One region of the Blautia liquoris genome, then DNA from elsewhere that is predicted to be linked to it. Evidence: riboswitches for the same ligand, from Rfam matches in the RefSeq annotation. Region 1 holds a riboswitch; each other region holds the start of a gene.
What was found. Region 1 has a riboswitch for cobalamin ahead of INP51_RS08475 (leucine-rich repeat domain-containing protein). Riboswitches for the same ligand answer to the same signal wherever they lie in the genome.

Region 1 (3,154 bases):
GTAGAAGCCGGAAGTGAGGTTCGGTCATCGCTTCTGAAATTTTCACAGCAGTTTCTGGGACATCCCTATGTCTGGGGTGGTGTGAGTCTGACAGACGGCGCCGACTGTTCCGGTTATGTGATGCAGGTATTTAAACGCTTTGGCTATTCCCTGCCGCGTACATCAAGAGAGCAGGCATATGCGGGAACCAGAATTCCGGCTGCGGAGGCAAAACCCGGAGACTTGATCTTCTATGCGAGACCCAATGGAACCATCTACCATGTCATGATCTACATGGGAGACGGGAAAGCGATCAATGCTCAGAGTACGAAGACCGGCATTGTGATCTCCAATGTGGACTATGCAAAGGTTCCCTGGGCCGTTCGTGTGATCGAGGATCAAAACGCGATGGGAGTCAATCCCATATTCCAACTGCTGAATCAGGGACGAGCAAAACCGTCCGGAATATATCTCGGCAGGTTTAAACTCACTGCATACTGCAGCTGCCCAATTTGCTGCGGAAAGTGGTCGAAGGGACCGACTGCCAGCGGCAGGATGCCGGTACAGGGACGAACTGTCGCTGTCGGAGGGATTGGTTTCGGAACAAAATTGAATATTGGCGGACAGGTGTTTACCGTGGAGGATAGAGGAACACCATACGGACATATTGATATTTATATGAACAGTCATGAAGAGGCAAAACAATTCGGTGTTCAGTATGCGGATGTCTATGTTCCAGACAATATGATGTAAATCAGTGCAATACCCTGCTAGGGATCAGAAATTTTGACAGCTGATCTTTAGCAGGGATTTTTCTGTGTTCGAAAGAAATTCAAGTGTTGCTATTCTGTGAAATTCTGACGAATATAAAGTGAAATAATCGTTGAAAATAACAAAATTTGTATTATTACTTGTATACTTCCGTATGCTGTGCTAGACTAAAATAATAACAAACAATTACCGGTCTTAAGTTCCTGGTGCTATGTGCGATTGGGTACAGGCGTCAGGCCAAGAGGGAACAAGGTTAGAATCCTTGGCAGTCGTGCTACTGTATGCGCGTAATTTCTCCATATACCATTGTACACATTTTAAAATTGTATGAGAAGGGGAGAGATGGGATTGCGTAAGCCAGGAGACCTGCTTAAAGCTGTTGCCAATTATTACACGCAATGATAAATGGAGTGGGAAATTGTCGTTCTTTTTGTACCCTTTTTATAAAGAGAAATTTCCTATTTATCATGCGCATACTGCGGCAGCGAAGGTAATCGTTAAGATAGCTCTATTTTCTTGTGATTGAAAGCTGAGGTGCAGTGTGATGCTGCATCTTTTTATTATATTGGAAATCTGGTTTTCCATATAATAAAGCCCCTCTGGGGTGTACATATACTTGTGTTACTGTGGGAGGTGATATATTGGGTGAAAGGGTTTCCGTTTGGAGGAAGGCGGAATCCGGGTATACGTTTACAAAAGCACAGGGAAAAGCAATCGAAAAACAAAAAGAATGGACGGCAGATCCGAATTGTCGTGCGATTGGTGAGGGAGCTTTTCAAAATAACAACAAATTACGGCGGGTCATTTTGCCCGAACATGTGAAAGAGGTGGGTGCCCAAAGCTTTGAAAACACGGCACTTCGGAATGTGGAGATGCAGGGAATCGTGTTCGTCAGGAAGGAAGCGTTTTCCAACTGTACCAGACTTAGCCAGGTGCACATTCCCGGAACAGCCAATTTCATAGGCAAACGGGCATTTGCACAGTGCCGGCGTCTGGAGCAGGTTCAATTTGAGCGGGGAAGTCTCTATCAGGAGATTAAGACGGAGACCTTCGCAGGCTGTTCCCATCTGAATTCCATAGTCCTTCCAGATGGGATTACAAGAATCGAACGGCGGGCATTTTACAAATGTACGGCACTAGAGGAGATGAAGTTTCCGACCGGTCTGAAAGAGATTGGCATGGAAGCGTTCTATCAGACGGCATTAAAAGAGCTGATACTGCCGGAGGGGTTGGTAAGGATTGGGGACAGCGCATTCTTAAAATGCAACCAGCTGGAATACGTGCAGATTCCTGACCATGTAAAAGTGATTGAAAAGTGGGCGTTCCACGGTTGTAACCGGCTGAAAGTTCTGGAGATTCCAGGAGATCCGGTAGAAATTGGACCTTGGGTCATCAATAAGGCAGCCAGAATCCGTTGCAGGAAGGGTGGAAAAGTAGACGGTTATTGCCGGAAATCCGGATTTCAGGTAGAATACCTATAGAAGAGAGGAGGGAAAGAAATAATATGTTAAATATTGACAAACCAGATATATAAGATTATACTATAGTTATAAAAGAAAACTGAATATTGAGAAATTTTTGTGGTCAGAGCATACGCTCTGTTTAAAGGAATCCGGTGAGAATCCGGAACAGTTATCCCTGCTGTATGGGGGACGAAAGAAAGCAAGATGCCACTGGAGGATATCCGGGAAGGTGCTTTTGAGTAGGAGGAACCCAAGTCAGAATACGAACACAAAATTCCCAGATGCTACGTCCATAGGCAGAATGGAGGTGTATTTTTTGTACACTCCGATAAGTATTATCGATTATAGTGGGACAGGCGCCGTCCCAGTATGATAGGAACTTTTACGTTAGTAATACTTAACCCGCTTGGAAAAGCGGAGAAAGGAGTAACAATGAGGTTAAAGAATTTAGTTAAGAGGATGGTTGGAGTTGTTCTGGCAATGGTGATGGTATTCTCCATGAGCATGAGTGTGTTCGCGGCACCCAGTGGTACGGTGGATGTAACCATTATAAACAAAGGTAGTACAGTAGCTGAACAAACGGTATCAATCAGCGCTATTCAGGCTGAAGTAGGAACTGACGGACACTATTACACCACAACACCATACACGGATTATGACACAGAGGGGGTCAAGGTTCCGACAGTGGCAGATGCCTTGATTAAGGCATACGCAATGGAAAATAGTTTGAATGCTTTGACTCTCGCAACCTATACTCCCGGTGGTTCATCCACATCGTATGCTATAAGCTATGACTGGGATTTACATCCATATGTTGGGAATCCCGGAATATACTTCTTGTACTTTGATTGGGTTACAACAGCTAACGAAAGCTTTGTGGACAATGGTGATGGCACGACGACTTATACAGGTGATACCTGGATTTTAGATGTTGATGGTAA
Region 2 (3,154 bases), 1.1 Mb from region 1:
CATAGGGAAGAATGCTTTGTTCTCACTCATATAATTTCTCCAGTCCGTCCAGACATTCCCGGAAACAATCATTTTCAAGATGATCACGAAGTCCGAACATCATCTTACCCACAACTTTTCCTGCAGAGACATCAATCTGCTCCAGCAGAAGCTGTTGTTCTATCTCCTCAAGGGATGATTTATGCATTTTTTTGCTGATCCGAAGGTTCAGGTCTTTGACTGCCTCTTCCTGCAGTTTCTGTATTCTTGGAATCAGATCTCTGCAGTTATACCAGTTAAAGAAATCTTCCATCTCCTCATCCAGAATCTTCTCTGCCCGAATGATTGCCTCACGGTTTGCATCCTGTGCAGTAATCTTGAAATCATCGATGTCATATAATGTAATATTCTCAATCTCTCCCACTTCTGGCTCAACGTCCCGCGGAACCGCAAGATCAATGACATAAATCGGATGATCCATCTTCCCATTCTGATCAAATAGTTCCCTTCGTATTGTGTAATTCGGGCTCGCTGTAGCGCTCACCACCAGATCGCATCGGGGCAAAAGTTCCATCCTCTCGCCGTAATTAATTCTATTGCAGCCGGCAGGAATCTGTACCACTCCGCTTCTGTACTGACGCACAGTAACCGTGACGGCGGCACCTTCCTCTCTTAATGTCGAGGCCGAAATTCTGCCCATCTCGCCATTTCCGATAACCATGCAGCGCTTGTTCTTAAAATGGTATCCCTGAGATTTCAACATATCCACCGCACGACTTACTGCTGTTGCATTTCCATGGGTAAAAGTCACTCTGCTTTTCACCTTTTTGGCAGCAGTCACTGCTTTCCTGAAAAGCACCTCGAGTACATTATCTGTGCAGTAATTTTCTCTCGCAATAGATAGAGCGTCTTTCACCTGTGACACAATCTGATCTTCTGCAAGGATCATGGAATCCAAGCCACAGGCCAGACGAAAGAGGTGTCTTATTGCGTTATCCCCACTGCGCTGTTCAAAATAGCAGTCATACTCTTTTCTTGATACTCCCTTTAATTCACACAATTCATCTGCCAGAGAGATGCACTCGTCTTGTGCTGTATTAACCCACAACTCCATGCGGTTGCAGGTAGATATAATCACGCATCCGGATACTACGGACTTTTCTGTCAGATATTTCATGGCCTCACCGGCATTTTTTTTCGTAAATGAAAAAGCAGCTCGTATATCCACATCGGCGCGATGATAATCAATGCCGACCATTTGTACACTCATCTTCAATTCCTCCATCGTATTTACAGCACTTATCATAACACACTTTGTTTAAATTCTAAACTCTCTTTTCTCTCTTTTGCGAAATTTACTTATGCATTTTCATGCAAACATGGAGCTCACAACTTTGAGCTCTTGTATATTTCACATTGACTTTTACTCATATAAGCTTTATAATTTTGTTACAATTGAATGCAAAAGGAGCCTGTGTTTTTCATTTTCATAGGATAATAGGGAAGTAGGGGTATGATTCCCCCGCGGTCACGCCGCTGTGATAGTCCTTTGCGCTCATGCGCAAAGTATCCTGTCAATAGATCCACTGGGTAACCGGGAAGGAGACAGATGATATGACTTAAGCCAGAAGACCTGCCTTTTGTATGAGATTTACGCGGTGTCACGAGTGATGGCATCTCGTAAGGCGGCTTTTTTGTATACCCGGCCGTCTGTACGCCCTTCATAATATAAAAACGGAAGCATGATGAGGCGTTTTTTTCATGCACAAAAAGATAATAGGGGGGTATACGTAAAAATGAAAGGAGTAATTATGAACAAGAAACAAAAGAAACTTGTGGCGCTTGCTGCCGCACTGGCGATCAGCTTTGGTATCATACCGGCTGCGAATGCGATGCACATTATGGAAGGATACCTTCCCCCGGTCTATTGTATTGTATGGGGGGTTATCTGTATTCCTTTCTTTGTTGCAGGATTTTTTTCCATCAAAAATACGCTGAATACCAATCGGCGTGCCCTTACAATTCTGGCAATGGCCGGAGCTTTCATCTTCGTGATATCATCACTGAAGATTCCGTCTGTAACCGGAAGCTGCTCTCACATGACCGGAACGGGCCTCGGAGCGATTCTTTTCGGACCTGCCGCTGTCAGCATACTGGGAATCATCGTACTTGTGTTCCAGGCAATTCTTCTGGCACACGGAGGCCTTACAACACTCGGTGCCAACACGTTCTCCATGGCAATCGCAGGACCGTTCCTCTCTTATGGAATCTATAAGCTTTGCATGAAACTCAAAGTCAATAAGCTGGTCTCCATCTTCCTTGCAGCCACTTTAGGGGATCTCTTTACATACTGTATTACAGCTTTCCAGCTGGCACTGGCTCATCCGTCAGAGGCCGGAGGCGTCCCGGCATCCGCTGTGAAATTTTTGGCTGTTTTCGCACCTACCCAGGTCCCGCTTGCGATCCTCGAAGGAATCATCACCGTCCTGATCATCATCGGCCTGGAAACATATGCGAAAAAAGAACTGAAATCCATCGGTTTTATGAAGGAGGCTTAATCTGATGAAAGAGAAAAAAAATACCAAACTTGTAGTGATTCTGCTGATTGTGGCCATACTGATCGCATTCGTTCCACTGTTTGCTTTAAAAGGCGCCGAGTTCGGCGGATCTGATGATGCCGGAAGCGAAGTAGTGGCAGAAGTTGACAGCAGCTATGAGCCATGGGCTGAGCCGATTCTTGAAAAAATTATCGGTGGTGAACTCCCAGGTGAAGTAGAAAGTCTTTTATTCTGTCTCCAGACCGGAATCGGTGTCGGCATCATCGCATACTGCATGGGCCGTCTTGTGGAGCGCAAAAAGCTGGGCAAAGAAGATCAGGATCTGTAATTACCATGGAAAGGGGCAGACTATGATTATTGATAAACTTTGTTATCAGTCAAAACTTCGATATGTCAACGCGGGGGTAAAACTTGCATACAGCATCACCACACTTATTTTATGCATCATCAGCCGTTCCGCACTAATCTCCTGCATTGTGATCGGTGTCAACACCTGGCTTTGTGTCTGCCGCGGAGGAGTTCTTATGCGCCGGTTTCTCAGGCTTATGGGAATTCCTCTGGCCTTTCTTCTCCTGTCTACCATCGCAATCCTTGTAAATATCAGCAGGACCCCACTG
Region 3 (3,154 bases), 490 kb from region 1:
ACCAGAAGTACATTTAACACACGAAACTGTGTCAGAAAGAACACTATCATCACAGTTGTCACAACGAATAGTATTGGCAGCAGGTTCCAGGAGGAACTGGTAAGTCCCCCCATGGTCCAAAAAGAAACTGATCGAATTCCCTCCGCGTCTTTTGCAATATAAATGATAAAGTTTGTAAAAGCGGAACAGATTGCATTGACCGCCATGCCAGCCAAAAGAAGTTTAATCGTATTTCCGCGTCCTTTTCCCGAAAACGCAATAGCAAAGACAAACATTGAAGTCAAAAGGGCTCCTGCAAACGCTCCAACAGAAATCCCAAGTGCCCCAAACCAGGAAAACATCCCCAGAAGAATCCCTGCTGTTGCACCAAGTGACGCACCAGAAGATATTCCAAGAACGTATGGATTCGCAAGTGGATTTCTCACAACGGCCTGCATGACAACACCAGACAGTGAAAGTCCTGCTCCCACTACGACTGCCATAAGCACTCTGGGAAGCCTGATATTCCAGATAATCTCCATCGTCGGACCATTTAAAAGTTCACTGGCTTGCGCTGTCTGAATCCCAAAAATTTTATAACAAATCACTTTTGCCACATCCATAGTCTTAATTGGCACCGGCCCAAATGTAATAGCTGAAATCAATGAAAGAATCAATAGAACAGACATGACAATCAAAACGATACTTAATGGGAAGTTTTTCTTCTTTTTCAAAATCACACCTCAGTTATTTCCTCATGTCATCCATAAGTTTCTCCTCCGGACTATTTAAAAAGGTCCGGGTAGAATGCTTTCGCCATGTCTGTGACAGTATCCGTTGTCTCATAGTTTCCACCATAGAAATCTACATAATCTACCGATACAAAGCGATCATCTTTTATTGCATTCACCTTTTCCAGAGAGGGATTCTCTTTCAAAGCCTTGATTTTATCGTCAGCTGTAGAGTCTGTCCTATTAATGATCAGGATAACATCCGGATTTAGATTGATCAGATTTTCGACACTTTGAGAGCCAAATGTCTCATCCAGCGAGATTCCACCGGCTTTTGTGATAAGATCAGTTGTAAGATCTTTTTTTGCACGTCCAAAGAACTCATTCTCCTTTACAATTTGAACGGTCAGCACCTTAACTTTTTCATCATCTGAAAGTGTGGATGTTTTCTTTTCGATGGATTCCTGCTTCTGTTTCATATCATCAATCATCTCAGAAGCCCTTTCCTGCACATCGAAAATCTTTCCCAGTTTTTCTATATCTGTATAAATTCTTTCAACTGTACGATTGTTTTCATCAGATGCAGTATTGTCCATGATATATGTATTAATTCCCTTATCATTCCACTCGCTGATGTTTCCAAGTGCCTTTTCATTGAATGTAGAACCCCATCCAATGATAATATCTGGCTTCTGAGCAATAACAACCTCCTTGGAAGGACTATCTGTGTCACTAATAATATTCAAAGCATTGAATTTGTCGCGGTAAGTTTCTCCTACATCGCCGACGCTCTTGCTGGCTCCAACGATTTTATCATCAAGGCCTAATGCGAGCAATAACTGAACCGCCTGCGGCTGATTGGATACAATCCTCTCGGGAGCTTTTTCAAATATCTGTTCTGCCTTGTTTCCATCACCATCATAATTTTCAATTGTAAGTGGATAAGTGGTAACGTTTTCTGATGTTGCCTGAGAAGCGTCTGGTTTTGAACTTGCCGAAATTTCAGTGGGTGCTGATGTGCTTTTGCTTTTAGATGTTGTCGATGTAGTCTTACCACATGCACTAAGCGCCAGTGCAAGAGTCAGACACATAATCAATACTGCTGATACTTTTTTCTTCATTTGAAGCCTCCATAATAAATTTGGTTGTCAGATATAGCTTATAAATGAATAATAAAAGCAGGCATAAAAATAGAAAAATCTGCCTTTGAAGGCAGATTAAATATCTGATCTATATAATATCTATACAATATCTCTATATGTATCAGAAACTTCACAAAAATCTCCACCGAAATCTGTTTTATAAGTTAAGGCAGGTCTCCTGACTTTGGTTCAGCCGAATATTCACCTTCCCGGACCAGTCCTTTCATCTATGTCCAGTGGTATCCAAATATCCGTCCCCATCTCACAGTAGCGGCGGCTGTTCAAGATTTGCACTTGATTCCCTATTAATACTAAATAACCTAAACTTTTTCATATTCAATTATAACTTTGAAAATTATAACACTTAAAACCAATGGCGTCAAACAAATAAAAAAATCTTCCATTGAGCTTGATTCTTCAAAAAAAATCTGTATAATAAGGGTTGTACTTTTAAATACATAACGCTTTTTCAATTCAAAGTAGCTTTTTAAAAAATTCGAATGAGAAAGGATATCTGTTTACTATGGATAAATTACCAACACGTAATAAACTTCTTCATCATTTCTACGAACACTGGCGTCCACAACTTGGCACAGAAACCATTCCAATCGACGAGGCTGAGGGACGTATCTGTGCCAAATCGTATCAATCTGGTAACCAAATTCCTCTTGTCAGAAGTTCTGCCTTTGACGGAATAGCAGTAAAATCAGCCTCTTTTTCAGATGGAATGCCAGACACTTCCGTCTGGATTAAAGATCAGGACTTCTGCCGTGCTGATACCGGAGATGATTTTCCTGATGAATTTGACACGGTGATAAGAATAGAAGCCGTCACTTTTCTTCCGGAAAGTGGAGTTAAGTTGGATCTTTCAAAAGAACCTGTTCCCGGTGAGGGTGTGCGTACATCCGGAAGTTTTATGTCAAAGAACGATGAACTAGTAAAGGAAGGCGATATTCTGACCCCGCTTTCACTGACAAGTCTCCTTGCCGGAGGATACACCACTGTGGAGGTAAAAGCACGTCCACGAGTTGTCTTTCTTCCCACAGGAAGCGAACTGATCAAACCTGGAACTCCTCTGACACGTGGAAAAAATATAGAAACAAACGGAAGTCTGATCAAGATGATTATGTCTAAATGGGGAGCAGATGTAACCTGTCTCCCCATCTGTTATGACAATCATGACAGTCTTAGAAATGCAATTTTTACTGCATTGGATTCAGCAGATATTTTAATTGTAAATGGTGGTTCATCCAAGGGTAATGAAGATTTCACCGTTCATCTTCTAGAGAAAGAGTCGAGTTT
Region 4 (3,154 bases), 1.5 Mb from region 1:
GGCATTTTTCTCAGGGATCGGTGCCGGCTCCAAAAAAGGCATCTTATTCAAAGGGGGAGTGTCCCTCGAGGCGATGAATAATATAAAAACCGTTGTGATGGATAAGACAGGAACGATTACCAAGGGAAATTTCATCCTCCAGCAGACAGTGCCTGAAAAGGGTATTACCTCGGAAGAACTTCTCACTTTATGTGCATCTGCGGAATCAACATCCACGCATCCAATTGCTCATAGTATCGTATCTGCAGCAAAAGAAAAAGGTCTTGAGATTACAGAACCAAAATCTGTGGAGGAACTCGCCGGACACGGGGTCCTTGCTGTTCTTGCACAGGGAAAAGTTATCTGCGGAAATAAGAAGCTTATGGATCAGTTTCATATTAAAACTCCGTTCAACGCCCCATCCTATGGAACTGAGGTATTTGTCGCCCTGGACGGCATATATATTGGAAGACTTATGATCTCAGATACTATCAAGGACGACGCCAGATCCGCGGTTTCCGCACTGCAAAATCTCGGAATTAAAACTGCTATGCTCACCGGAGATGAGACAGACAGTGCCAATGCCGTTGCGGGGGAAACAGGTATTGAACAAGTATATGCAAGGCTGCTTCCCCAGGATAAAGTTACAAAGCTCGCCCAGATTCGCGATGAAAACGGTGCCGTTATGTTTATCGGAGACGGGATCAACGATGCACCCGTTCTCGCAGGCGCCGATGTCGGTGCTGCTATGGGCAGCGGTGCAGATGCTGCGATTGAAGCTGCAGATGTCGTATTCATGACCTCAAGCATGGAAGCAATTCCTGAATCTCTTCATATTGCCCGGGTTTCCAACCGCATCTCCAAACAGAATGTGGTGTTTGCCCTGGCTGTGAAAATTCTGGTTATGGCCCTCGGACTTTTTGGATTCGCAAATATGTGGATGGCAGTCTTTGCGGATACCGGCGTGACGATCCTCTGTGTTCTGAACTCCATAAGGATCTTGTATAAAAAATAATGCCTAAAACCGCTCAGCTATGATTGACATTCGGATAAAAATATGGTGTAATACAAGTTATAGTTATTGGATTTGGGGAATCGGGTGAGAATCCTGAACAGTCCTGCTGCCGTATGGATGGAGCATATCTCAGATTTTAACGGCCACTGGGGGATTATATCTCTTGGGAAGGCGAGTATATGTGTTGATATCTAAGTCGAAAGACCTGCCAATAGCCTGTTTTCATTAAATTTCACAGGTCATGGAGTTTATGATAATTCAACAGCATACACCATAATTGTTATCTTGTAATTTGATTGAATATTGAAACTCCGGCTTTTGCTGGAGTTTTTTATATTGCTTTATACCACCGATTTTATCATTAACAGGAGGAAACAACAAATGAAAAACAAATTCAGAAAATACCTGCTTGTCTTTTTATCTTCAGTCATGGTATTAACAACTTCTGCCTGCGCAGGCAACGAGGCTGCATCAAGATCCAATCGTAGCTCTTCAACTTCACAGACCAGTCAGTCTGCTTCCACTGCAAAAGAAGAAAAGACTATCAAAGACCGTGAGGGAAATGACTTTGTATTACCAGAACATTCCGACAAAATCATCTCGATGGCACCTGCAATCACACAGACAATCGTCGATTTGGGTTTAGCGGACAAGCTTGTCGCTGTCGACAAGTACTCTCTTCCCATTGACGGGGTAGATCAGAGCCTGCCGGCTTACGATATTATGGCCCCAGATGTGGAAAGTATCTCATCTTTAAAACCAGATATCATTTTTACTACCGGAATGAGTAAATCAGGCGGCGAAGATCCCTTTAAGCCCATTACAGATTTAGGTCTTTTGATGACATCAATCCCTTCCGCTTCCAGTCTGGATGATATAAAAAAAGATATTCTTTTTATTGGACAAGTTACAAAAACGGAAAAAAGCGCAAAAAAACTTGTAGCAGATATGGAATCAAAAATTAATGACCTTCAAAATAAAGTAGATAAAGATGCACCGGCTAAAACAGTTTATTTTGAAATCGGTGAATCCCCAAACCTGGTGAGTATAGGAAACGGAACTTATCTGAATGAAATCATAGAAATGCTGGGAGCCAAAAATATCTTTTCAGATCAGGACGGCTGGGTTTCTGTCTCTGAGGAATCTGTACTGGATAAAAATCCGGATATCATTTTTACCAATATCGATTATATGGATGATCCTGTGTCGGACATTTTCAATCGCAATGGCTGGGACGCTATTAATGCGGTGAAAAACAAACAGGTATTTCTCATAGATCCTAATGCAAGCTCACAGCCAAACGCACATGTTGTAACTGCCATAGAACAGATGGCAAAAGTACTTTATCCTGATTCTTTTAAATAACCATGAAGAATATTAAAAAATTTATCATCCTGATTCTTTTATGCATCTTATCCTTAATTGCTGCTGTAGGAATCGGAAGCGTTTCTATAGCTCCACAGGACACCTTAAAAGTAATTGTCGGTCAGTTATTCCATATAAAGTTCCAGGCTCCTGTGGAAGACACCATAATCTCCATCTTGCTGAAAACTCGGATCCCACGTGCATTACTTGCATTTGTCTCTGGTGGAGGGCTTGCTGTAAGTGGTGTCATGATGCAGTCTGTGCTGCAAAACCCCCTGGCGTCTTCATTTACCTTGGGAGTTTCTTCCGGGGCTGCGCTTGGAGCAAGTTTTGTGATTGTCTTAAACCTCTCATTTCTTGGGTTTCTGACACTGCCTGTATTCGGGCTGACAGCAGGTATCATCACCGTCTTCCTTTCTCTCGCTGTCGCAGTAAAGGTTGACAGGGGACTACACAATAACTCTATTATCCTGACTGGAATGGCTTTTTCCATGTTTGCCAATGCCATGATCACAATTCTGATGTCCGTTTCACAAGAAAACATGCAGCGTCTGGTCTTCTGGCAGATGGGGAGCTTCTCCATGAGAACGCCACGTGATTTCTGGATGATTCTGCCTTTTGTACTGACAGGTACTCTTATTGCTATGAACTGTTCCAGACAGATGGATATCATGACCTTAGGAGATGAGCAGGCTCAGACATCTGGTGTTGACGTGCAGAAGATGAAATGGCTTCTGCTGTCTCTGGGAGCTATTCTCACAGGCGCAATTGTCTCCGTTGCGGGTGTCATAGGCT

Region 2: it holds a riboswitch for cobalamin, as region 1 does, so the genes downstream of both, INP51_RS03235 (energy-coupling factor ABC transporter permease) here and INP51_RS08475 (leucine-rich repeat domain-containing protein) in region 1, are expected to answer to the same signal.
Region 3: it holds a riboswitch for cobalamin, as region 1 does, so the genes downstream of both, INP51_RS06135 (ABC transporter substrate-binding protein) here and INP51_RS08475 (leucine-rich repeat domain-containing protein) in region 1, are expected to answer to the same signal.
Region 4: it holds a riboswitch for cobalamin, as region 1 does, so the genes downstream of both, INP51_RS15460 (ABC transporter substrate-binding protein) here and INP51_RS08475 (leucine-rich repeat domain-containing protein) in region 1, are expected to answer to the same signal.

Annotation. Positions count from the first base shown of each region.
Region 1 is NZ_CP063304.1:1,845,139-1,848,292, reverse strand. It holds gene INP51_RS08480 (NlpC/P60 family protein) at 1-732, shown strand, start outside; cobalamin riboswitch at 931-1,138, shown strand; gene INP51_RS08475 (leucine-rich repeat domain-containing protein) at 1,392-2,231, shown strand; cobalamin riboswitch at 2,314-2,499, shown strand; gene INP51_RS08470 (hypothetical protein) at 2,646-3,154, shown strand, end outside.
Region 2 is NZ_CP063304.1:705,503-708,656, reverse strand. It holds gene INP51_RS03245 (precorrin-2 dehydrogenase/sirohydrochlorin ferrochelatase family protein) at 1-30, opposite strand, end outside; gene hemA (glutamyl-tRNA reductase) at 23-1,249, opposite strand; cobalamin riboswitch at 1,429-1,634, shown strand; gene INP51_RS03235 (energy-coupling factor ABC transporter permease) at 1,791-2,537, shown strand; gene INP51_RS03230 (energy-coupling factor ABC transporter substrate-binding protein) at 2,542-2,865, shown strand; gene cbiQ (cobalt ECF transporter T component CbiQ) at 2,888-3,154, shown strand, end outside.
Region 3 is NZ_CP063304.1:1,358,419-1,361,572, reverse strand. It holds gene INP51_RS06140 (FecCD family ABC transporter permease) at 1-713, opposite strand, end outside; gene INP51_RS06135 (ABC transporter substrate-binding protein) at 764-1,831, opposite strand; cobalamin riboswitch at 2,004-2,191, opposite strand; gene INP51_RS06130 (molybdopterin molybdotransferase MoeA) at 2,376-3,154, shown strand, end outside.
Region 4 is NZ_CP063304.1:3,390,161-3,393,314, forward strand. It holds gene INP51_RS15455 (heavy metal translocating P-type ATPase) at 1-994, shown strand, start outside; cobalamin riboswitch at 1,021-1,221, shown strand; gene INP51_RS15460 (ABC transporter substrate-binding protein) at 1,376-2,359, shown strand; gene INP51_RS15465 (FecCD family ABC transporter permease) at 2,362-3,154, shown strand, end outside.